DNA from 3 places in the Pseudoalteromonas sp. NFXS39 genome. Region 1 is predicted to be linked to each of the others. Evidence: predicted binding sites of a transcription regulator. Region 1 holds the regulator's gene; each other region holds the start of a gene.
What was found. The regulator sigma-54, encoded in region 1, starts transcription at its own class of promoters, with help from an activator protein. The targets are predictions, from matches to a motif close to GTTGGCACGNNNNTNGNNT.
Positions count from the first base shown of each region.

Region 2: J3455_RS19050 (EF-hand domain-containing protein) is a predicted target of sigma-54. The motif match lies at 4,118-4,136, and genes of this name have one in related genera.
Region 3: fliE (flagellar hook-basal body complex protein FliE) is a predicted target of sigma-54. The motif match lies at 6,082-6,100, and genes of this name have one in related genera.

Region 1 covers NZ_JAGDEC010000007.1:144,012-152,068, reverse strand. The annotation lists gene mgtE (magnesium transporter) at 1-3, opposite strand, end outside; gene J3455_RS14435 (HPr family phosphocarrier protein) at 215-487, opposite strand; gene rapZ (RNase adapter RapZ) at 503-1,348, opposite strand; gene ptsN (PTS IIA-like nitrogen regulatory protein PtsN) at 1,349-1,801, opposite strand; gene hpf (ribosome hibernation promoting factor) at 1,805-2,092, opposite strand; gene J3455_RS14415 (RNA polymerase factor sigma-54) at 2,120-3,616, opposite strand; gene lptB (LPS export ABC transporter ATP-binding protein) at 3,734-4,459, opposite strand; gene lptA (lipopolysaccharide transport periplasmic protein LptA) at 4,456-4,977, opposite strand; gene lptC (LPS export ABC transporter periplasmic protein LptC) at 4,967-5,521, opposite strand; gene kdsC (3-deoxy-manno-octulosonate-8-phosphatase KdsC) at 5,518-6,069, opposite strand; gene J3455_RS14390 (KpsF/GutQ family sugar-phosphate isomerase) at 6,073-7,044, opposite strand; gene J3455_RS14385 (calcium/sodium antiporter) at 7,048-8,016, opposite strand.
Region 2 covers NZ_JAGDEC010000014.1:11,129-19,185, forward strand. The annotation lists gene fmt (methionyl-tRNA formyltransferase) at 1-131, shown strand, start outside; gene rsmB (16S rRNA (cytosine(967)-C(5))-methyltransferase RsmB) at 124-1,410, shown strand; gene trkA (Trk system potassium transporter TrkA) at 1,423-2,799, shown strand; gene J3455_RS19035 (EF-hand domain-containing protein) at 2,884-3,102, opposite strand; gene J3455_RS19040 (EF-hand domain-containing protein) at 3,189-3,404, opposite strand; gene J3455_RS19045 (EF-hand domain-containing protein) at 3,545-3,757, opposite strand; gene J3455_RS19050 (EF-hand domain-containing protein) at 3,826-4,035, opposite strand; gene J3455_RS19055 (flagellar brake domain-containing protein) at 4,511-5,167, opposite strand; gene J3455_RS19060 (TrkH family potassium uptake protein) at 5,206-6,657, opposite strand; gene J3455_RS19065 (YigZ family protein) at 6,753-7,370, opposite strand; gene pepQ (Xaa-Pro dipeptidase) at 7,428-8,057, opposite strand, start outside.
Region 3 covers NZ_JAGDEC010000002.1:182,144-190,200, reverse strand. The annotation lists gene J3455_RS04440 (flagellar hook-length control protein FliK) at 1-212, opposite strand, end outside; gene fliJ (flagellar export protein FliJ) at 313-768, opposite strand; gene fliI (flagellar protein export ATPase FliI) at 768-2,102, opposite strand; gene fliH (flagellar assembly protein FliH) at 2,120-2,938, opposite strand; gene fliG (flagellar motor switch protein FliG) at 2,942-3,982, opposite strand; gene fliF (flagellar basal-body MS-ring/collar protein FliF) at 3,975-5,690, opposite strand; gene fliE (flagellar hook-basal body complex protein FliE) at 5,711-6,043, opposite strand; gene J3455_RS04405 (sigma-54-dependent transcriptional regulator) at 6,214-7,617, opposite strand; gene J3455_RS04400 (sensor histidine kinase) at 7,614-8,057, opposite strand, start outside.

The sequences.
Region 1 (8,057 bases):
CATTGGCGTCCTTACAACTGAAAAAAGTTTATATAGGCTGAGCAAATACAGCATAGTTGCTTTGTGGTGTATTTGCAGAGATATCGTCGCACTGTGATAAATTTATTAAGAGTTTTGCAACTTAGAAAAGCGAGCGATATAAAAGTAGGATATTTAAAGGGAATTTCAAATATCCTAATTAAGTTTACCGTAAATCTTGAAGGCTTAGCAAATGCTATTCTTGCTCGTGAAAGCGCTGTGCGATTAATTCACCGATTGCAGTTAATGCTGCATCAGCATCAGGGCCTTCACAAACGACTCTAACTTCTTTACCTTGACTGCTTTCAAGTAGCATTAACGCCAATACGCTGTCACCTTCAGCTTCTTTATCGTCTTGATAAAGCGTAATTTTAGCATCAAATTGTAGTGCTAATTGGGCTAAAACAGTGGCTGCGCGAGCATGTAAGCCGAGTTTGTTTTGAATTAAAAAGGTATCTTCAGCGCGCATTATAATAGTGCCTAATTAAATGTCTTGTTCACGGTGGCGAATTTTTACATTGTCATGGCTTTTAGCAAAACTCTCACCAATTGTTTGCGCTAAGTAAACAGAGCGATGTTGGCCACCAGTACAACCAATGGCAATGGTAAGGTAACTTCGGTTGTTACGCTCTAAATGTGGTAGCCATGTTTGCACAAATGTTTGAATTTGCCATGTGAACTTTTGCACTATGCTGTGGCTAGCTAAGTAATCTTTTACTGGTTGATCTAGACCCGTTAGCGGCTTCAAATCAGGTTCCCAGTGTGGGTTAGGTAAAAAACGTGCATCAAATACGTAATCAGCTTCTTTTGGAATACCGTGTTTAAACCCGAAAGACATAAAAGTGATAATCAGTTTTTTATCCTTTTTACCCAAAATCTTTTCGCGAATTGATTCTGCTAACTGATGAACACTGAGATCTGTGGTATCAATCATAAAATCAGCACGAGTGATCAACACATCGAGTAAGACTTTTTCTTGTTTAATAGCCAGATCAAGTGGCAAAGAATCAATGGATAATGGGTGTAAACGACGAGTCTCTGAAAAGCGTTTTATCAGGGTTTGGTCATCACTGTCTAAGTAAAAAAGTGTTGGATTTGCGAAACCAGGAAGGTACTCAAGAATATCATTAAATTCTTGCTGCTCTTTTGGAAGGTTACGCACATCAATACTGACCGCTATTTTATCGTAGTTATCTGATACGCTACGCACGAGCGAAGGCAGTAAATTGACTGGAATATTATCAACGCAATAATAACCTAAGTCTTCAAGTACTCGTAAAGCGACCGATTTACCTGAGCCTGAGCGACCGCTGATAATGATTAATTCCATTTATGCCTCTGCTGATATAACCTGAAACAGTTGCTGATCGGTAGTAGCGCTACGCAGCTGTTTACAAAACTCTTTATCTTTAAGTCTATCAGCAATTGTTGATAAGGTCTTTAGATGAAGCTGAGAGTCACCATCTGGTACGATGAGTGCTACGAAAATGTCAACAGGGCGATTATCAATTGCATCAAAATTGATTGGGGATTCACTCACTATGACAAACGCCTGAGGTTCATCGGCGCCACTCATTCGGCCATGTGGAATAGCAATACCTCGGCCAATACCGGTGCTACCTAGCTTCTCTCGGTTGAGTAAAGCATTTAGGATATCTTGTTGAGATAAATGAGGAAGCTGCTGGTGAGCCAGTTCGCTGATATATTCAAGAATTCTTTTTTTGCTATTAAAAAGGACCGCAGCTTTGCTGCAGTCCTGATTAGTAAGTGAACTTAGTTTCATAATTTAATGTCGAGCTAATTTCTCTTTGTGTTTAATGACTTGGCGATCAAGCTTATCGATCAACGAGTCAATGGCTGCGTACATATCTTGATGTTCTGTAGAAGCGAACAATTCGCCTCCGTTTACATGTAAAGTTGCTTCTGCTTTTTGGCTTAATTTTTCTACATCTAGAATGACATGAACATTATTAATATGGTCAAAATGCCTTTCTAGTTTCGCAAACTTGGTGTTTACATAGTCTCTTAATGAATCAGTGATTTCTACATGACGACCAGTTAAATTTAGTTGCATAAGCATTTTTCCTTCTATGTAAAACGTCTAAATCAAACTCTTACGCTGATTAGACGGAGGTATTGCTAGAGACTCACGATATTTTGCAATTGTACGTCTAGCTACTTTAATTCCTTGCTCAGCCAATATATCTGCAATTTTGCTATCACTCAATGGTTTAGCCGAGTTTTCTGCAGCGACTAACTTCTTGATTAAAGCGCGTATTGCTGTTGAAGAACACTCACCACCATTTTCAGTGCTGACATGGCTTGAGAAGAAATATTTCAACTCAAAAATACCCCTAGGGGTATGCATATATTTTTGCGTTGTTACTCGTGAAATCGTCGATTCATGCATTTCGACCATTTCAGCAACATCATTTAGCACCATCGGCTTCATTGCTTCTGGGCCATGCTCAAAGAAAGCTTGTTGTTGTTGAACGATACAGTTGGTCACTTTTAATAGTGTATCGTTACGGCTTTCTAAGCTCTTAATAAACCACTTTGCTTCTTGTAAGTGAGAGCGAATAAATTGGCTGTCGCTACTTGATTTAACAGAGCGAGACATAGCCGCATATTGGCTGTTCACTCTAATCTTTGGCATACTATCTGGGTTTAACTCAACCACCCAGCGACCTTTTACTTTTTTCACTGATACATCAGGTATGACGTACTCAGACTCTTCGCGTACTATGCTATCCGCAGGCTTAGGGTTTAAGCTGTGAATTAGCGTCATTACTTCTTTAAGCTCATTTTCTTTAAGCTTAGTCTTTTTCATCAAAGTTCGATAGTCGCGACTCGCTAATAATTCGATATGCTCAGATAAAACCATTTTAGTTTCAGCTAAATATGGCGTGTTTGCATCGAATTGGCGAAGTTGAATACACAGGCATTCCTGTAAACTACGCGCGCCAATACCGACAGGATCAAACAATTGAATTCTCTTTAGGACCGCTTCGACTTCATCAAGTTCGATTTCTTCTTCATCACTATTTTGATTAAAGCTCTCGACGATATCTTCACAGCTTACCGTTAAAATACCAGAGTCATCGATAGCCTCAACAATTGCCACAGCAATCGCTTCATCAGTCGGACTAAAGGGAGTTAGCTGTAATTGCCACATAAGGTATTCGTGAAGGGTTTCGGTCGATGCACCTTGATAAATAGATTCATCTTCTGGCATTGGCCCTGATGATGTTGATGGAGCGGCACTCATGTACTCATCCCATGTAACATCCATGGCTAAATCGTCACTTACAGTGTCTTTATTTAGAGCATCACTGCTTTCTTGTTCATATTCGCTAGGTGCTTCGTCTGCAGAAGCGCTGACTTGCACATCGTCAGATTCAGCTTTTTGCTCATTTTTGCCGATGCTTTCTTCGTTGTAATCCGCTTCTTCCACTTCAAGTAAAGGGTTACTATCTAGCGCCTCTTGAATTTCTTGTTGGAGATCCAATGTACTGAGCTGCAACAAACGAATAGCTTGTTGCAGTTGTGGAGTCATTGTAAGTTGCTGGCCCATGCGCAGCTGTAATGATTGCCTCATGTATCCCTAACAATCCTTTTTTTAAGTTATCGATAACTGTGCAAAGACAGTTAAGTTATTATCGATTTATTGTCATTGTTATAAGTCTAGCAGATGCTCTAGTCGGTGGCGTAATGGTTACAGCCTAAATTGCTCGCCTAGATAAACATCGCGTACAGTTTGGTCAGCTAATACGTGCTCAGGTGTGCCTGATGCAATTAGCTCCCCATGAGAAACAATGTAGGCTTTTTCACAAACATCAAGGGTTTCTCGAACATTATGGTCAGTAATTAGTACACCAATACCACGATTTTTTAGGTGCTCAATAATTTTCTTTATATCTAACACTGAAATTGGATCAACACCAGCAAAAGGCTCATCTAAAAGGATAAATTTAGGATTAGCGGCTAATGCGCGAGCAATTTCAACGCGGCGACGTTCACCACCAGATAGCGCCATACCTTGACTATCACGGATGTGTTGGATGCTAAATTCATCTAATAAGCTATTTAGAGTTTCTTCCCGCGTGGTTTTATTTAGATCTTTACGAGTCTCTAAAATAGCCATCAAGTTTTGGTAAACTGTTAACTTTCGAAAAATCGAAGATTCTTGCGGTAGATAACCAATACCCAACCTCGCACGGCTGTGCATTGGCAAAAGGGTAATATCGTTATCATCGATGCTAATTTTACCTTTGTCGCTCGGAACTAGGCCTACAATCATGTAAAAAGTCGTGGTTTTACCAGCACCATTTGGGCCAAGCAAGCCAACAATACTGCCTGCTTCAACTTCCAGACCGACATTTTTAACCACTTGGCGGCCTTTGTAGCTCTTAGCTAAAAGCTCTGCTTTTAATGTGCTCATGGTTGGCCTTTATTGTCTTTTTTATTTTCAACAGGTACTAAAATAGTGTGTACACGATCTGATGAGTTTTCGTCTTTTTCAGCACTGATAAGCTGCTGAGCCATATCATAGGTAATGCTTTTCGCTGTTACTTTTTGACCAGCTTGGGTAACTTCAGCTTCACCGTTTAAGGTTAAGAAGCGTTTCGCAACATCATAACGAACTTCTTCAGCACTGGCGCTCATTACGGAACCATCCGTTTGTTTTTCTTCGAAGTAAGCTGGTTTGCCTGTTGCAATAATTAGCTCTACTGTACCTTCGGTATCACCGCCGTGTGCTTCAAGACGTTCTGCTGTAATACGACGATTACCATGCACGATCTCTACGTTACCTTCAAATATGCCAACGCCATCTTTTAGTTTACCAACTTGGCGATCTGAGCTAATGCTAATTTGTGCGCCAGTTTGCTCGGCAGCGGTGCCGGAAAACGCAATCAATAAGCTTGGGATCAGGAGTAATTTCTTCAGTTTATTGGTCATAGTATATGGTTCGTGTATGGTTAGTTAACTCAACAATTTCGGTTTTTAAATCGGCTTTTAAGCCTTTACCGGTAATCTTTAAATTCGGTCCTGTTAGTGTTACAGGTTGCTTTGAAAACATGGTCATTTTATTAATGTCGACATTAATGTTTTCTGCTTTTATATCTTCGATCATACCGTTATGGGTTAAGTTTTTAGCAACTACATCCCCTTCAAAAATCAGCTGATCATTTTCGTATAAAGTGGCTTCTTTGGCTTTTACTTGCCAAACCTGCTGGTCGCCATAAATAGTAAATACAGGTTGCTCAAAAAAGGTAAACCCTAATTGTTGATACAACTCCATTTTAGCCGCAGCTACTTTATGACTGATTTTTCCTTGCTCGTCATAAGCAGTTTGCTTTAACGCCACCGCAGTGTAATCAGGCGTTGCAATGATCTCGTCTTCACTAGTTATTGTGTCTGCTGATTGATTAAAGTACGGATACCACAACCACACCATGCAACAAACAAAAACAACACTCAGTAAAATACGGGCTATATTCATGCGCTGGTTCCATCGCTAGTTAACGGCTTACCGTTTTCTAACATCAGTAAATCAGTTAATTCACGCACGGCTCCAAAGCCACCTGGTAATAATGTGGTGTAATGAGCCAGCTTTTTAATTAGTGGGTGTGCGTCGTTAACAGCAACAGCAAACCCTACTTTTTCCATTACTGGTAAGTCTGGACCATCATCACCAATATAGGCAATTTGCTCATCAGTTAGCCCCAGTTTATCCTTTAACTCTTGATAAGCAATTAGCTTATCTTCTTGTCCCTGATAAATGTGCTGAACTGTTAGGCTAGTCATTCGCTGCTGAACTATTTGTGAATGGCGGCCAGTAATGACTGCCACTTCAAAACCACTATTTATGAGCGCTTTAATACCAAAGCCATCTTTTGTATTGAATGCTTTAAGTTCTTCGCCATCATTGCCTAAATAAATTCGGCCATCAGAAAAAACACCATCAATATCGCAGATTAGCAATTTTACTTTTTGTGCGCGCTGACTCACATCAGGGCTAAGAGGCTGGTAAAGCTCGGCGAATGTCATTGCTTAAAGAACTCCTGCTTTTAATAGGTCTTGCATATTAAGGGCACCAATAGGCGTATTACTATGATCTACCACAATTAAACCATTGATACGTTTACGTTCCATAATGTTCAATGCCTCAGCTGCAAGCATGTCAGGGCGCGCAGTAGTACATGAACGAGTCATCACTTGACTAATAGCAGTACTATGGATATCAATGCGCTGCTCTAAAATACGGCGTAAATCACCATCGGTGAATAATCCGGCTAACTTTTTGTCTGCACCTATTACCGCAGTCATACCAAGGCCCTTGGCTGACATTTCAATTAACGCATCTTTAATGCTTTGCGTTTCGTTAACGATTGGGGTGGCATCGCCTGCGTGCATAACATCATCTAATGTTAGTAATAAACGTTTACCTAGACTGCCACCAGGATGCGAAAGTGCAAAATCGTCAGCTGTAAAACCACGCGTTTCAAGTAACGCAACGGCTATTGCATCGCCCATAACTAATGTTGCTGTTGTACTAGCAGTTGGTGCTAGGCCTAACGGGCATGCTTCTTTACTTACTTTAATGCAAACATGGACATCAGATAGCTTTGCCATGGTTGAATCTGGATTGCCTGTTAGTGAAATCATCTTTGCGCCAATGCGCTTAATAACAGGAATTATGCTTAGTACTTCGCTGGTCTCACCAGAGTTAGAAATACACATCACTACATCATCATGAGTGATCATGCCTAAATCACCGTGGCTTGCTTCACCAGGGTGAACAAAAAATGCGGGTGTACCAGTACTTGCAAGGGTCGCCGCAATTTTATTACCAACGTGGCCTGACTTGCCCATACCGATAACAATGATACGGCCTTTACACTGGAACATTAATTGACAAGCCTTATCGAAATCTTGATTTATATATTGCTCAATTTCTTGTAAGGCTTGTGCTTCAATTTCGAGTACGCGCTTACCTTGCGCGATAAAGCTTTGTTGTGTCATTGATTATCCTATTTGGCTAAAAATATAGCCCTGATATGCAATAAATGCGACTAACAAGAAGCCACCTTCTACTCTATTGATACGACGAGCACCTTTAAAGTTCAATGACATGGCCATCAATACAACGGTTGCTGCAATCATAATAAGTGCATCGCGGTTTGCCGCAGAAGGGTCAATAATTGAAGGGTTGATAATGCCCGCAAGTGGTAATACAGCGAGTAAATTGAAGATATTTGAGCCAACGATATTACCCAGTGCTAAATCGTCTTCGTTTTTTAAAACCCCAGCAATACAGGCTGCTAGCTCAGGTAAGCTGGTACCAATGGCAATGATGGTTAAGCCAATAACGAGATCAGATAAACCAAAATATTTTGCAATATCAACCGCCGACCCAACTAAAAAATGCGAGCTAATAGGTAATAAAATCATGCCGATGACTAACCAAAATACGGCTGATTTTGTGCTCACGTCGTTCGGGACATCTTCACATGCTTCACTGACAAAAGGATCATCTTGGTTTTTCGCGCGCAGTGAGACGATCACTAAGCCACCAATGAATACAGCAAAGGCAACCATCAATGCAATGCCCTCAGTGAATGAAAAATAGTTATCTGAAAACACATACCAAGCTGCTACAGAGATTAACAGTACGAGTGGCATTTCGCGTTTAAGCGTCAAAGATGATACTGAAAGAGGACGCAATAAAGCAGTAACACCAAGTACAAGTAAGATATTGGTGATGTTAGAACCAACCGCATTACCTACTGCAGTATCTGTTTTATCTGCTAGAGCTGCTGATGCTGATACCATCATTTCAGGCGCAGATGAGCCCATAGCTACTACGGTTAAACCAATGATTAGGGTGGGGATCCCCATGTTTTTTGCGAGTGCAGCCGCCCCATAAACAAACCGATCGGCACTCCAAACGAGTGCAGCAAAACCAATAATTAAAATGACAAAAGAAGTCACCATTGTGATACGCCAACATTACTTATACAGATGACTGCAAATAG
Region 2 (8,057 bases), on a different contig from region 1:
GTGGGCAAGGTGCACTTAAAATCACCCTTCTCCAACCACAAGGTAAAAAACCAATGGCTGTTAGTGACTTTCTAAATGGTCGCAGTGATTGGGTTGAACCTGGCTCAGTATTAGGTCAAAGCAATGAGTAATGTAAGAGCACTTGCTGCTGAAACCCTCTACAACGTAGTCGATAAAGGTGCATCACTTAATCAAGAACTACCTTTTGCAAGCCAAGGATTATCACCTAAAGATAAAGCCCTGCTGCAACAGATTTGTTACGGTGTGCTGCGCTATTTACCTAGCCTAGAAAATTATTGCCAGCAACTTTTAGATCAACCGCTAAAAGGCAAGCGCCGTATTTTTCAATTCTTGTTGTATGTGGGTATTTACCAACTTCAACACATGCGTGTACCGCCTCATGCGGCAATCAGCGAAACGGTTAATGCGCTTCAGCAAATGCGCGCTCTTGGTTTAAAAGGCCTGATTAACGCTATTTTACGCAGTTTCCAACGTGAACAAGCTGAGCTTGAAGAAAAAGCACAGCAAATTCCTGTTTGCAAATTTAACCACCCAGGTTGGTTTATCAAACAAGTAACCGCTGCCTATCCTGATAATTGGCAAGAAATCCTTGAGGCGAATCAGCTTCAAGCTCCTATGTGGTTACGAGTAAATCAAGCGCAATACAGCACCCAAGAATACAGTGAGATGCTTAAAGCGAATGATATTGAGCATACCCTCAATGCGAATTTTCCTGATGGTATTAAGCTAGCAAAACCTTGTGATGTATACGCATTACCAGAGTTTGATACTGGCGCCTGCTCAGTACAAGATGCCGCGGCACAATTAGCTGCGCGTTTCCTAGCACCAGAAAATGATGATGTCATTTTAGATGCATGTGCAGCGCCAGGTGGTAAAACGTGCCATATTCTAGAGCTTGCTGATGCCGACGTATTAGCACTTGATAGCGACAGCGAACGCCTAGAACGCGTTAAACAAAACTTAGTGCGTATTGGCTTAACTGCTGATCTACAATGTGCAGATGCATCACAGCCACATATTTGGTGGGATGAACAGCAATTCGACCGTATTTTGCTTGATGTGCCCTGCTCAGCAACGGGCGTAATCCGTCGCCACCCTGATATAAAATGGCTACGTCGTGCATCTGATATTGAAGACCTCGCTAATTTACAAGGCGATATACTAAATAGTATCTGGCCTCTACTTAAGCCTGGTGGTACGTTAGTTTATGCAACCTGCTCTGTATTACCGCAAGAGAACCAACAACAAGTTGCTAAGTTCCTTGCCAATAATCAAAGTGCTGAACACATACCTTTGCATGAAAACGACACCCCTACTTTACCTGGCCTACAATTACTGCCTGGTGAAAGTGATGGTTTCTACTACGCAAAGCTAGTTAAAAAACACTAATAAGAACAAGCTATGAAAATAATCATACTCGGTGCCGGACAAGTTGGTGGCACATTGGCAGAAAACCTCGTCGGTGAGCAAAATGAGATAACCGTTGTCGATATCGACGGTAACCGTTTGCGAGAGTTACAAGATAAGTATGACTTACAAGGTGTTACTGGCCACAGTGCTCATCCCGATGTATTGCGTCGTGCAGGTGCCGAAGACGCCGATATGATTATTGCCGTAACCAGTTCTGACGAAGTGAACATGGTTGCTTGCCAAGTGGCCTATAGTATTTTTAATACACCAACCAAAATTGCCCGTATTCGCTCAGAGCAATACTTAAAGTATCGTGAGAAGCTATTCCATAACGATGACTTACCTGTTGATCACTACATTGCTCCTGAAGCGTTGGTGACTAAATATATTCGTCGCTTAATCGATTATCCGGGTGCTTTACAAGTATTACAATTCGCTGATGGCATGTTATCGCTGGTTGCGGTGAAAGCGTATTACGGTGGCTTGCTGGTTGGTTATGCACTTTCGGCCTTGAAAGAACATATTCCGAATGTCGAAACCCGTGTAGCGGCTATTTATCGTCAAGGTAAAGCTATAAAGCCGCTTGGCACAACCGTTATTGAAGCTGACGATGAAGTATTCTTTATCGCAGCAACCAAGCACATTCGAGCAGTAATGAATGAACTTCAAAAACTCGAACGTTCATACAAAAAGATCATGATTGCCGGTGGTGGTAATATCGGTGCGGGTCTTGCTCGTTCACTTGAGAAGAACCACAGCGTTAAACTGCTTGAGCGCAATAAAGAGCGTGCTGCGCAGCTATCTGAAATGCTTGATAACACCGTGGTGTTTTGTGGCGATGCCTCTGATCAAGAGCTGTTATCTGAAGAACATATTGAACAAGTTGATGTATTCATCGCAGTCACTAACGACGATGAAGCAAACATTATGTCTGCGATGCTGGCAAAGCGTATGGGCGCACAAAAGACCATGGTGCTTATTCAGCGTGGCGCTTATGTTGATTTAGTTCAAGGTGGTGAGATTGATATTGCTATATCGCCCCAACAAGCAACAATCTCGGCGCTATTAACACATGTTCGCCGTGGTGACATTGTTAATGTTTATTCGTTACGTAAAGGTGCAGCAGAAGCAATTGAAGCTGTCGCTCATGGTGATGAGCATACTTCTAAAGTTGTTGGCCGAGCAATTGCAGATATCAAGCTACCAGCAGGAACAACTATTGGTGCTATTGTGCGTAACGATGATGTACTGATTGCCCATGACGATACCGTTATTCAGTCTGGTGACCACGTAATCATGTTTTTGATTGATAAAAAGCATATTACGGTTGTTGAAAAGCTGTTTCAGGTAAGTGCGATCTTCTTGTAAACGAGAGCTTATAAACGAAAAAAGCAGCCATAACGGCTGCTTTACGACTCTTGAAGTGAAAGTACCTAACTTTTCAAAAAGATTCTATTGAATCTGTGCGAACTCTTCTTTCGAAAGCTCGCCATTACCATCGCTATCTAGCTTTGGAAATAACTTTTCAAGCTGCATATTTGCAGACGCTTCTTCTTTACTGATCACGCCATCACCGTCGGTGTCAAAAGTTGCAAAGCTTACACCTTGTGCAAAAGCTGCCGATGATGTTGCTAGTGCTAAAATTGCGATTGTTGTGCTTAACTGTTTCATAATAATTACCTTAAAATTTGAAAAGAGTGAAATCCGTTTCTGAGATCCTTGTTTAGTGGAAACTGGTTTATTACGAGTTAATTACGTTACTCTGCTTCTGAAAATTCTGCTTCAGTAAGAACACCGTCACCATTCACGTCTAAGGTTTTAAACTGCGACATAATTTTTGCATCAACGGCCGCTTCACTTTTACTGATCACGCCGTTACCGTCTACGTCTAAGGTGTCAAAGTCAGTTGCTGCAAAAGCCGCTGAAGAAGATGCAAGTGCGATTAAAGCTAATGTTTTGTTTACTGTTTTCATAATGATATTCCTTCAATATTAAGAGTGTTAGCTGATCGCACTTCCAGTGTTGTCCTCTTTCATGGATTCCCTTATCCACTTAGGCTGTCTTTGGCAGCTCAGAACTAATCAGCTAGATAAACTGGTTTTGCTTAATCACATTAAGCTTTAGAAAATTCTTGTTTCGATAACTCACCGTTACCGTCAGTGTCTAATTCACTGAATTTGCTCATTAGCTCTGCATCAACAGACGCTTCGCTTTGGCTGATAACACCGTTGCCGTCAACATCTAGGGTATCGAAATCACTCATTGCAAATGCTGCTGATGAAGATACAAGTGCCATAAGTGCTAATGTTTTATTTACTGTGTTCATAATGTCATTCCTTCAAAGTGTGTAGTCTTGAGTTAGGAAGTCCTTTTCAATGTGTCCTTACAATGAAATTAAGCTTTAGAGTACTCTTGTTTAGACAGCTCACCATTGCCGTCTGTATCAAGCTCTTTAAATTGGCTCATTAACGTTTCGCTTACTGATGCTTCGCTTTTGCTGATAGCGCCATCGCCATTCACATCGAGTGTGTCAAAATCAGCGGCAAACGCTGCTGATGAGGTTGCAAGAGCTACAAGTGCTAAAGTTTTGTGTAACGTTTTCATAATCACTATTCCTTCAATGTTGTCTCAACTGTGATAGAGGAAATTTTCCTGAATCAGTTTTTCTCTGTGTTCGCTTAGACTATTTCAACTTCAATGCCAAAGTTAAAAAGAATAATAAAATCAGTATCTTGAATTGAAATTTCGAGAATTTATGATGAATAGAGCGATTTATTTGTTGCTGTTTTGCAACAGGCTCAGTGATTGGTTTTACGCTCCCTTTAAAATCAATAAGTTATAAAGATTAAAATGGAGACAATAACGATTAACTCGGATTAGAAAACAAAAAAATGAGGTGTTCGAAAATAAACTCTATCTGAACAACGAAATTTAAAGAAAAAAATCGAAATTAATTTAACTCATAACACATTGATTTTATTGATTGTTTGAATTTATTTATAAATTAATTTTGATATTTATAGGGTTAAATCGGGGAAAATAGCCATTTTGTTGCAAAATGGCGAATTGGTAGCCGGAATTAGCTGTCTAATACCGAAAGGTCAATTAAGTGCTCTTTCATAAACGCTTTCATCTCATCTTCACTTGTATCAAGCTGCACACCCAGCATAAAACCACCCGCTCTTTTGCGAACGCTACATACTGTGCCACTAAACTCTCGTTTACTGAGTGTGATTTGACAGCTTTGTCCTTTAAAAGCGGTTAAGTCGTTACTGCTATTAATATCAAACTGCACGCCCGTAAGTGAAATATCTTTAATAAGTCCCGCCAGTGTTTGCTCTGCAATCACTAAGTTTGCAGGGAATAACGTAGGAATACGCGCTTCACTACGCAAGCTATAAAGCTGTACTTGCTGAGGAAAGTCGAGAAAAATTAAGCGATGTGGATGCGATGCCAAGGCGTTTATTTGCTGACGAAAAGCAATCACTTGCCCACCTCCCGCTTCAAGTACGGCGCGTATAACGACCATTACACCGTCTTTAATGACATCACTACTATTCGCTAAACGCTTTGCTGATGGATAGTTAAGAATGATGTACTGATCATTCATCAAACCAATAAATTCTGTTTTTACCCGTTTACTGTCGGTTGGTGTGGTAATTTCAACATCCACCAAGCTACCTGCAGGGATACAGGTTAGTTTCTCAAGATTGCGTTGTTTTTGAGTTTTTGGCACAGTAATGCCTCCACTTCTTGATAATCACCTTGCTTTGGTTAGCCTCGCCAGAAGGTAGGCGTAAACAGTACTAGTAGGGTGAATATTTCTAAACGACCAAATACCATTGCAATAGTAAGTAGCCATTTTGCCGTATCTGAAATCGCCCCGTAATGAGCAGCGACTTCACCTAAACCTGGGCCTAAGTTATTTAAGCAAGCAGCTGTAGCAGAGAATGCACTGATGTTATCCATACCAGTGCCCATCAGCGCCAACATGATAATGACAAACACCAAAGCATACGCAGAGAAGAACCCCCAAACCGCTTCGACAACTTTATCTGGCAGTGCCTTTCGGCCTAATTTAATTGAGTAGATAGCACGAGGATGCACAAGGCGGTTAAGCTCTCGAATGCCTTGCAAGTATAACAAGAACACGCGAACTACTTTCATACCGCCACCGGTAGAACCTGCACAGCCGCCAATAAAGCTTGAAAAGATAAGTAAAATTGGTAAGAACAGTGGCCATGCCGAAAAGTTATCGGTCGCAAAGCCTGCTGTTGTACTCATTGACACAGCTTGAAACATGGCTTGATCAAGAGTCTCATCACCATCCGCATAAATATTATTTGATGACAACACTGTAAAGCAGACAATTACCAATGCTAATTGAATCAATAAAAACACTTTAAATTCCGGGTCTCGTAAATAGGCCCGAATGCTGCGTGACGATACCGCCGCATAGTGAAGCGAGAAGTTAATTGCCGCAATAAGCAAAAACACCACACAAATAAAATTAATTACAGGGCTATCGAACTGCCCCATTGATGCGTCATAAGTAGAAAATCCACCAATCGCGATAGTAGAGAAGGCATGACAAATTGCATCAAACCAATCCATTCCTGCAGCCCAATATGCCAGCGTACAAGCAATGGTAAGCGACACATAGATATACCAAAGATGCTTTGCCGTATCAGCAATACGCGGCGTCATTTTCGAGTCTTTAACCGGACCCGGTGTTTCTGCACGGTATAGCTGCATGCCACCGACGCCTAGCATAGGCAGGACCGCCACCGCGAGTACGATGATCCCCATACCACCTAACCATTGTAATTGTTGGCGGTAAAATAGGACTGATTTAGGTAGGTATTCAATGCCTGTAAGTACGGTGGCCCCTGTGGTTGTTAGCCCTGAGAAAGCTTCAAATACAGAGTCCGCTAGCGAAAGATTAGGTTCTTGTAAGAACACTAAAGGTACCGCTGCGAAGGTGCCTAGTACCAACCAGAACAATACGACAATCAGGAAGCCTTCACGAGCTTTTAAATCACCATGCTCATGGCGGTTTGGATAATAAGCCGCTAAACCAATCACTACACTAAAAATGAAAGCGAGAACAAATGGCACACCACCACCGTCTTTGTAGATCAAAGACACGAGTGCCGGTGGCACCATAGTGATACTAAATAACGCCACCAGCTGGCCGAGAATTTTTATTATGGTACGAAATTGCATCTAGGCGTATCGCTTTCTTATTAATTGTTTAGCTAATACAGTTTATTGTCTTACAGCCTTAATTGTAAGTAAACGCAATGTATTATTTTTAGATTTCAAACTTTTCTGACTTTTAGGCTAACTGCACCGTGAGTCAGTTCATGAATATCATCAACCGCTTGCTCCGCCTGACGACTATCGATTTCGATTTGCCAAGTGATGTTTTCTGCAAACTGTTTTTCGATATGAAGCACCTGATACTGATTTTTTAATAGCTGCTCTATAGCCCCTTGTACGCTGTAATCACTTTGGCCTATCAGCTCAACACTAGGTACTTTGGTAATAGTTTTAAGCTCACGCATCGCATTATTTAAACTACCACCGTAGGCGCGCACAAGCCCACCAGTACCGAGCTTAATGCCACCGAAATAACGGGTTACAACCGCTGTAATTTCACCAATACCAGATCCAGTTAGTACATTTAGCATTGGCTTGCCGGCAGTGCCATTAGGCTCCCCATCATCCGAAAAGCCATATACATGGCTACCACCGGGGTTCCCTGCAACATGCGCCCAGCAATTATGACGAGCATCGCTGTATTTATCTTGAATCTCTTTGATAAAGGCTTTTGCTGCCGCAAGATCTGGGGTGTGGGCAATATGCACAATAAAGGTGCTTTTTTTGATTTCTTCTTGGTAAAAAACCGGCTCAGCCGGATATTGGTATTCAGACATAATTGCTTATCTAAAAAAATGGGGCCTAATGGCCCCGATATTCACTAACCTAAATCGTTAATCTAAGTGTAGATCACGGGTCATGTTTTCTAGGCTATCTTCATGAACGATGATGTTATCTTCAATACGGATACCACCGAATGGCTTAAGCGCTTCAACTTTTTCCCAGTTTATGAACTGCTTGTTGTCTGTTTGCGCAAGGTCACCTAATAATGAGTCGATAAAGTATAAACCAGGTTCAATAGTAAATACTTGGTTCTTTTCAATTAATCGAGTACAACGAAGGAATGGATGACCTTCTGGCGGAGCTTGGTGTGCACCAGTATCATCAGCCATAAAGCCACCCATATCGTGTACTTGTAAGCCAAGGTGATGACCAAGACCATGCGGGAAGAAAGTAGAAGTAATACCACGTTCAACAATTTCAGCTGCTGGTAATTTCACAATATTAAAGTCGCTTAGCACTTGCGCTACACGCTGGTGGCAATCTAAATGCAATTCACCATATAACAAGCCAGGCTTTAATGCTTTACCTAAAGCAATTTGATGCTCTGTCATTACTTTAATTAAATCGCTAAATACACCCGACTTTTTAAAGTCATAAGTACGCGTGATATCAGCCGCATAGCCATTAAAGTTCGCACCAGCATCAATAAGAAAAGAATGATGTGAATGCGGCGCTTTAGG
Region 3 (8,057 bases), on a different contig from region 1:
TTAGGCTCTTCAGAAGTACTGATAGCTTTAGTTTCATCAACTGAGTCAGCACCTGCATCACTTTTTGCTTGCGCGTTTGCCGCTTCACTTGCTTGTGTTAGTGAAGTTAAAAAACTTAAGCCCGATGCTTTGTCGCTAGACTCTGATTCTTTGCCTGAAAAACCAGTACCTTGCTCAGTTTTAACCTGCAAATTGATATCACTGATCGCCATAATTCACCTAAAACTAAAGAGGCAATTTGCCGCCGCAAGTGCCAAAATTAATGCTACTGGTTAGGTAAATGCAATTAACATGCCTAAAAAAGGTCGTATTTTAGAGAAGTGCGTTTTTAAGTTGACGTTGATAAAACTGATTTGAAGCGAACTCATCCAGCATTTTTTGCTCCGCTTTAGCCACTTGCATCGCTTGTTTTTCAGCTTGCTTTTCGATTAACTTCGCAACTGCTTTAGCTTTCACTTGCTGTTTTAACCACAGTGCTTTTCGCTGCGTAACAACTTGCTTTGCGGTATTCACAGTGCTTGCTTGCTGACGTATCGCTTCTTCAATTTTTGCGATAAAGGCATGATATTGACTAAACCCGGCACTAGACAAACCAGAGCGACCTTTCAAATGTAACTGCTGAGAATACTCCATGCGAAAGTTATTCAGCCCTTGCAGTTTTTGTTGGTTACTTTGTAAGTGCTGCTGCGCTTTTAAGTAATCCATGCGTAGAGACTCTTCTTTATCGCTCTCAAGCTTTAACAATAAATCAAGTTTACTTTTAGCCATTAACCTTGTCCTAATAACTGCGCAAGACCTTGTAGACCATCATCATAACTGATCACATCTTTCATGCCTTGCTGAAGGAATTGATTCACACGTGGCATCATATTAATTGCTTGGTCAAGCATAGGGTCGGTGCCTTTTTGATACGCACCTAGTGTGATCATATCTTTGTTCTGTTGATACATTGAATACACTTGTTTTAGCACGCGAGCTTGTTGCATATGCGCTTCAGATACAACCTGTGGCATAACACGAGAAATCGATTTTTCAATATCAATAGCAGGATAATGACCACTGTCGGCTAAATCTCGAGATAAAACAATATGGCCGTCTAAAATAGCACGGGCAGAGTCAGCAATTGGGTCTTGCATATCATCCCCTTCACTAAGCACAGTGAAAAACGCGGTGATCGCACCTTGCCCTTCACCACCATTACCGGCACGCTCCACCAGCGCAGGCAGTTTAGCAAATACTGAAGGCGGATAACCCTTCGTAGCTGGAGGCTCACCAACCGCTAAGGCAATTTCACGTTGCGCCATGGCATAACGGGTAACAGAGTCAAGTAATAACAACACGTTAAGACCTTGATCACGAAAATATTCAGCAATGGTCACTGCACTTTCACAACCTTTTAAACGCATTAATGGCGAGGCATCGGCTGGAGCGGCAACTACCACCGAGCGCTTGCGACCTTCAACACCTAAAATTTCTTCAATGAACTCTTTTACCTCACGACCACGCTCACCCACAAGGCCAACAACGATTACATCAGCTTCAGAGCCGCGAGTCATCATACCTAGTAGCACTGATTTACCGACACCTGAGCCTGCAAACAGACCCATACGCTGGCCTTGACCTACAGTAATAACGGAGTTGATGGCTCGAACACCTACATCCATAGGCTGACTAATAGGACGTCTTGCCAGCGGGTTTATTGGACTTTGTGCAAACTTTAGATGATGCTCAGCATTTATGGCACCTAAGCCATCAAGCGGCCGACCGAGACCATCCACCACTCGGCCAAGTAAGCTCATTCCTACTGGCAACCCTGTTTCGTTTACTTTTGGAATAACTCGCGCACCTGGCAGTACACCAGAGATATGATCATTCGGCATCAAGTAAAGTGTTTGGTCATTAAAACCAACCACTTCAGCATCAACAAATCCATTGATGGTCTCAATTTTACATTGACTGCCAACCGGTGCTCTAAGCCCTTTTGCTTCAAGTGTTAAACCAACGACACGCGTCAGAATACCAGCAACAGCAGGTTTGGGAGCCTTGATATGTTTTTCATAGCGTTGTAAGCGTTCGCTTAGAGTCATAGATTGAGCACTCATAATGAGCCTAAAAAGTGTTAGATACCACTGCTATGCAAAAAGTTTTCCAACGTTTCTTTGACGCGGGTCTTAATTGTCATATCTAAGGATGATTGTGGGGTTTTAATTTCACAGCCACCACGATCTAATGTGGGTTCTGCGATTAACTGCCAATGATTATCTGCGATGGTTTGCTCGCCATAACTTTGGGTAATTAAATCGATATCATCAGGGTGTAAGTGAATACGTACTTTCGCTTGTTCTTCACCCAAAGCGTCAATAGCCTGCTTTAAAGCATGCAAAATGACTTCTGGTGAAGTTTTAATTTCTTGATAAACTAATACTTCAGTTAACATGACCGCTAGCTGCACTAACTGCTTTTCTGCACTTTCATCTACTTTAGATAAAGGCTGAGAAAGGCTATCGAGCAAGCTTCTCAAGTTAGTGAGCTGCTCTTCTAAAATAGGCTTAATTTCTTCTTGGCCTTGCTCCTTACCAAGCTCAACACCTTCTTTAAACCCCGCTTCTTTACCTTCATGAGCGCCTTTTTCAAAACCGTCTATGTAACCTTGCTCATGGCCTTGCTTTAGCCCCTCTTCAAAGGCATCTTGACGGATTTTTTCAAGTTCAGCCATAGTCAATGACGGGATTTCAGGCTCTTCTGGTTGTTCGTCAGCTTGTTGTTTTTGCTGTTCTTTACGATATAAATCAGCTAGAGGCGTGCCGTATGCAGTTGAGCGCCCAGCAAGTTTTTTTGTATCTTGCGTAACTTCAGGGATTGGCCAGTTTTCAAGTAATTCATCAGCAGCTTCGCTGGCATGCACTGGACGTCCGGTATGAAAAGAAGACTTACTCATGGCTTACAGGAACTCCTCACCACCACCGCCACCAAGCATAATCTCGCCTGAGTCAGCCAAACGACGTGCCGTAGAAAGAATTTCTTTCTGTGCAGCTTCAACTTCACTAATACGAACAGGGCCCATCGCCTCAAGATCATCAGCGAGTAATTCAGCGGCACGTTTTGACATGTTACTTAAAATTTTCTCTTTCAATGCTTCATCTGTGCCTTTAATTGCTTTCATTAATACGTCTTGCTGTACTTCACGAAGAATCGCTTGAATACCACGGTCTTCAACATCCATTAAGTTCTCAAAGACAAACATAAGGTCTTGGATTTGCTGCGACATCTCTTCATCGTGTTCACGGATTGAATCCATTAACTGACCTTCAACATTGGTATCTAGGTAGTTCATGATATCAGCAGCAGCTTTCAAGCCGCCCATTTTCGCAGCTTGCGCACCAGCTTGACCGGCGAATTGTTTCTCCATGATTTCATTCAACTCTTGTAATGCTGCCGGTTGAACTTCTTCAAGATTAGCAATACGCATAGTTAAATCTAAACGCACTTTCTCTGGGAATTGCGACAAAATTTCTGCTGATTGCTCTGGTTCTAAATAAGATAAAACAATGGTTTGAATCTGAGGGTGCTCATTGCGAATAATATTCGCCACTTGTTTTGAGTCCATCCACTTCAGTGAATCAAGACCTTTCGCACCTGACCCCATGACAATTTGGTCAATAAGGCTGGCGGCTTTATCTTCACCAAGCGCTGCGGTAAGCGCTTTTTTGATAAAGTCTTCAGACTGGAAGCCAATGGTACTGAAGCTTTGAATTTGCTCAATAAACAAATTATGGACTGCACTAATTTTCGCTTGCGATAAATCATCAAGCGCAGCCATTGCCATCCCCACTTTTTGCACTTGCTTAGGCTCTAAGTGTTTAAGGATTTGCGCAGCATCTTCTTCTGATAAGCTCAGCAATAAGATTGCCGCCTTATCAACGCCGTCTAATTTATCAACATCAAACGCCGGTGGTAATTGTTTTTGTTCTTGATCAGTCATCTTCTGTTAACCACGCTTTCACTACTTGAGAAGACAGTTCTGGTTCATTTGCAACCAATGCACGAACTGCTTTGAGTAAATCTTCATCGCCATGTAAGTCTGGCAGCTGTAGTGTACCATCACTTGAGAATCCTACAGCAGCAGAGTCAAAGTCTTTATTTAGCATATCTAGCGTGCTATCACCAATATCTACACCAGCACTTAATGCATCTTCATCATATTCCTCTAGTGTATCGTCTGGGTAAATTAGACGTTTCAACATAGGTCTTACTACAAAGACAATCAATACAATGATAACCAGAGCACCTAATGCTAAGCGTAGCATCTTCATGAACCAATCTTGCTCCCAAAGCGGAACTTCAATTGCTTCCCCAACATCTTCACGAACAAATGGTACTGTTACAACTTCAAGTGCATCACCACGTTGCATATCAAAACCAACACCACCTTGTAGTAAGCGACGAATATTTGACAATGCTTCTACAGAGCGAGGAACCATGGTTGTTTCACCGTTTTCACCCACTTGCGGCACATAATCAACGGCAACTGAAACGCTTATGCGACGGATAACACCGGTTTGCTGACGCTTATGCGAAATAGTTGTATCAAGCTCGTAGTTGCGTGTTGCTTCTTTATGCGAACGGCTAGGATTCGTTGCTGAACCCGCACTACCTTGGCCAGCAATTTCAGGAATATTAGAGTTTACTGGCGGCTGATTAGTTAGCGCACCAGGAATGCCGACAGCGAGGCCACCTATGTTATTTTCTTCGAAAGTTGTTTCACTGCGCACTGCCGGTAAATCTGGGTTATAACGTTTTTGTGTTTCTTCGACTGCGCTGAAATCCATGTTTAAATCGACTTGTGCAGTATAGTTACCTAAGCCCACTACAGGAATTAGAATACTATCGATTTTATTTAAGTACTCTTCTTCACGCTTACGCTCAATTTCATACTCTTTACGAGAGCGTGCCGCGAGTGAGTTTTGTGAACCAGAATTAAGTAAGCGACCATTTTGATCAGTCACGGTAACACGCTCTGGCGATAAACCTTGTACCGCTGAGGCAACAATATCAACCACTGAGTCAACTTCTTCACCATCAAGCGAACGGCCACGTTTTAAGGTTAGCACTACTGTAGCTGAGGGCTGTTTTTCGCGACGAGCGAATACGTTTTCTTTTGGAATAGCTAAAAGTACTTTGGCGCGAGTAACATTTTTTAGCTCTTCGATGGTACGCGCAAGCTGTTGCTCACGACCATGTTTTAAACGTTCACGTTCAAGGCGTTGGCTTACACCAAATCCCATGTCTTGCATGATGATGTCAGTACCTGAGCTTGGCGCTTGCTCTAGGCCTTCACGAGCCATCAATAGCTTTATGTTTTGGTATTCACCTTCTTCAACAGAGATGACGTTACCATCGAGTTCGTAATCAATCTTTTGAGCGTCTAAAAAGTCCAACGTTTGAATAAGCTCTTCCGTTGGCATTTTACCAAGCGGACGCATATCTGGCTGACGAGCCCAAATAATAATGAAAATTGCGATAGCCAAACAGATTGCCAAAGCAATCACTAAGGTAACCTGACGTAAAACGTCTACTCCGTTTAAGGCACTTAGGTAGCCTGACTTTTGCTCTTGTTGATCATCGGTATCGGTTGAATCGATACCACCGCCTGCTAAGGCTAGATCAGTTGATTGATTAGATTGCGCCACAATAATTCTCCACTACCTAGTTACACAGGCATGTTCATGATTTCTTTATAAGCTTCAACAAGTTTGTTTCGAACCTGAACCGTTGCTTCAAATGCCACTGATGACTTTTGCGAAGCAATCATCACATCAGCTAAAGAAACACTGCGGTCGCCCATTTCCATTGCCGTTACTTTTTGCTTAGCGTCTTGTTGTAAGCCATTCACTGTATCAAGTGCATTAGTAAGTAAATCACCAAACTGTGCCGACGATGTTGGCTGAGTTTGTGTTGGTAAATTATTAATTGAGTTGCTACGGCCTGCTTCTAAGGCCATAGATTGCATTTCTTGAAATAATGCGCTGTTTTGAACTTTCATAATACTCTCTGACAATGCAGTTTACTTATGAACTGATAAAGCACAAACCGTGCCACAAAATAAACACAAAAATTTCAACAACTTAAGTAGTAATCTTGGTTTGTCAGAGTTTTGACAGCAAACAAGCTCACAAAAATGTGAGCTTGTTTGCTTAACTTTTTGGAAGGAATCTATGCAGGTAAGGCTATACCTAAGTCTCGCATTTGCGCCAGTTTATAACGTAAAGTGCGTGGACTAATACCTAAGGTTTCTGCAACCTCTTTACGCTTACCATTACAGCGCGCTAAGGTTTCTAAAATAATACGATGCTCTTTATCTTTCAGCTCGTCTTTGTAATTACCTTGCTCGCTTACTTGTGGCACGGTATCTAAATTAACCTCTACAGGCTGCTCTTGATAAGCCGGTGCATTGTGTGATGGCATAGCGACTGGCTTGATATCCGCAGATAACAACTCTTCAATAAAAACATCGTCTTGATGAATACTATTACCATCACATAATATCAACGCCCGTTGAATAACGTTATCAAGCTCTCGTACGTTACCTGGCCAAGCATGCGATAGCAGCTTTTGTTTCGCACTCTCACTTAGTTGAGCGATAGGCTCTTTACTTTTAAGGCAATGACGCTCTATCAAATGCTCAGCCAATACAATAATATCGCCAGGACGCTCAGCTAGTGGTTTCCACATTAGCGGGAACACATTTAAGCGATAATATAAATCTTCTCTAAATAGATTTTCGCTCACCGCTTCTTTTAAATCTCGGTTACTTGTGGCGAGTACGCGAACATCAAGTTCAATAGTTTTACGTCCGCCTAAGCGCTCTACTTCGCGCTCTTGAAGTACACGCAGTAATTTAGCTTGTAAGCCTAAATCCATCTCAGTAATTTCATCAAGTAAGATGGTACCACCTTGAGCTTGCTCAAATTTACCAGGACAGGCTTGAATAGCGCCGGTAAACGCCCCTTTTTCGTAACCAAATAAGGTTGCTTCAAGCATATTTTCCGGAATAGCCGCGCAGTTAATAGCAACAAAGGGGGCATCGCTACGATTTGATTTGTCGTGGATAAAACGAGCCAACACTTCTTTACCCGAGCCACTTGGGCCGAGTACCATAACACTGGCATCGGAGCGCGCAACTTTACTCGCAAGTTCTAATAGTTTAATGCTCGATGGATCGGCAACAATTGGGCCATCAGTTTCTTTTTCCTTTTCAGGCAAATAACGGCTCACCATGTTAAGAAGCACTTCTGGGGCAAACGGTTTTGCCATGTAATCAATCGCGCCTAGACGCATTGCTTCTACAGCATCATCAATGGTGGCATAGGCCGTCATCATTAATACCGGAAGCTCAGGATAATTAAGTTTAATGCTACGTAGTAGGTCAAGGCCGCTCATAGCGCCCATTTGCACGTCGCTAACAACCAATGAATAGCTATTTTGCTTAAGCAAGATCATCGCTTGTTCAGCGCTATCTGCAGCAACGCAATCAATACCCGACATTTCAAGGGTATCGATTAGCGCTTCTCGTAAGCCTGCGTCGTCTTCAACGACTAAAATAGAGTTAGTATTCATTTTGCCTCCGCTGACATTGGTTCTGCACTAATTGGCAAGATCAAACTAAAACATGCTCCCCCATGAGCATTATTAGTCACTTCAACCCGTCCTTGGTGCGCATTGGCGACTGAACTTACAACTGCAAGTCCAAGCCCCGTGCCTTGGCTTTTGGTAGTGTAAAAAGGTTCGAATAATTTGTTGGCATGGCGTAAATCAACACCTGGGCCATTATCACTGACACTGATGCGAACACAGTTTTCGCTAGTTTCGTCACGCTCAGCACTCAGTGTTACCACAGCCTCAGAGCCAATGATTTGAATACTGTTATGGATCAGGTTTTGAATAGCGCTCGCCAGAGCGCTTTTATTACCCACAATTTCAATATCTGGCTCTGGTAAGTTCACGCTAAGTTCACTGTTATTTTGAGCAACCATAGCATCAGCACCCGCTTTTACTTC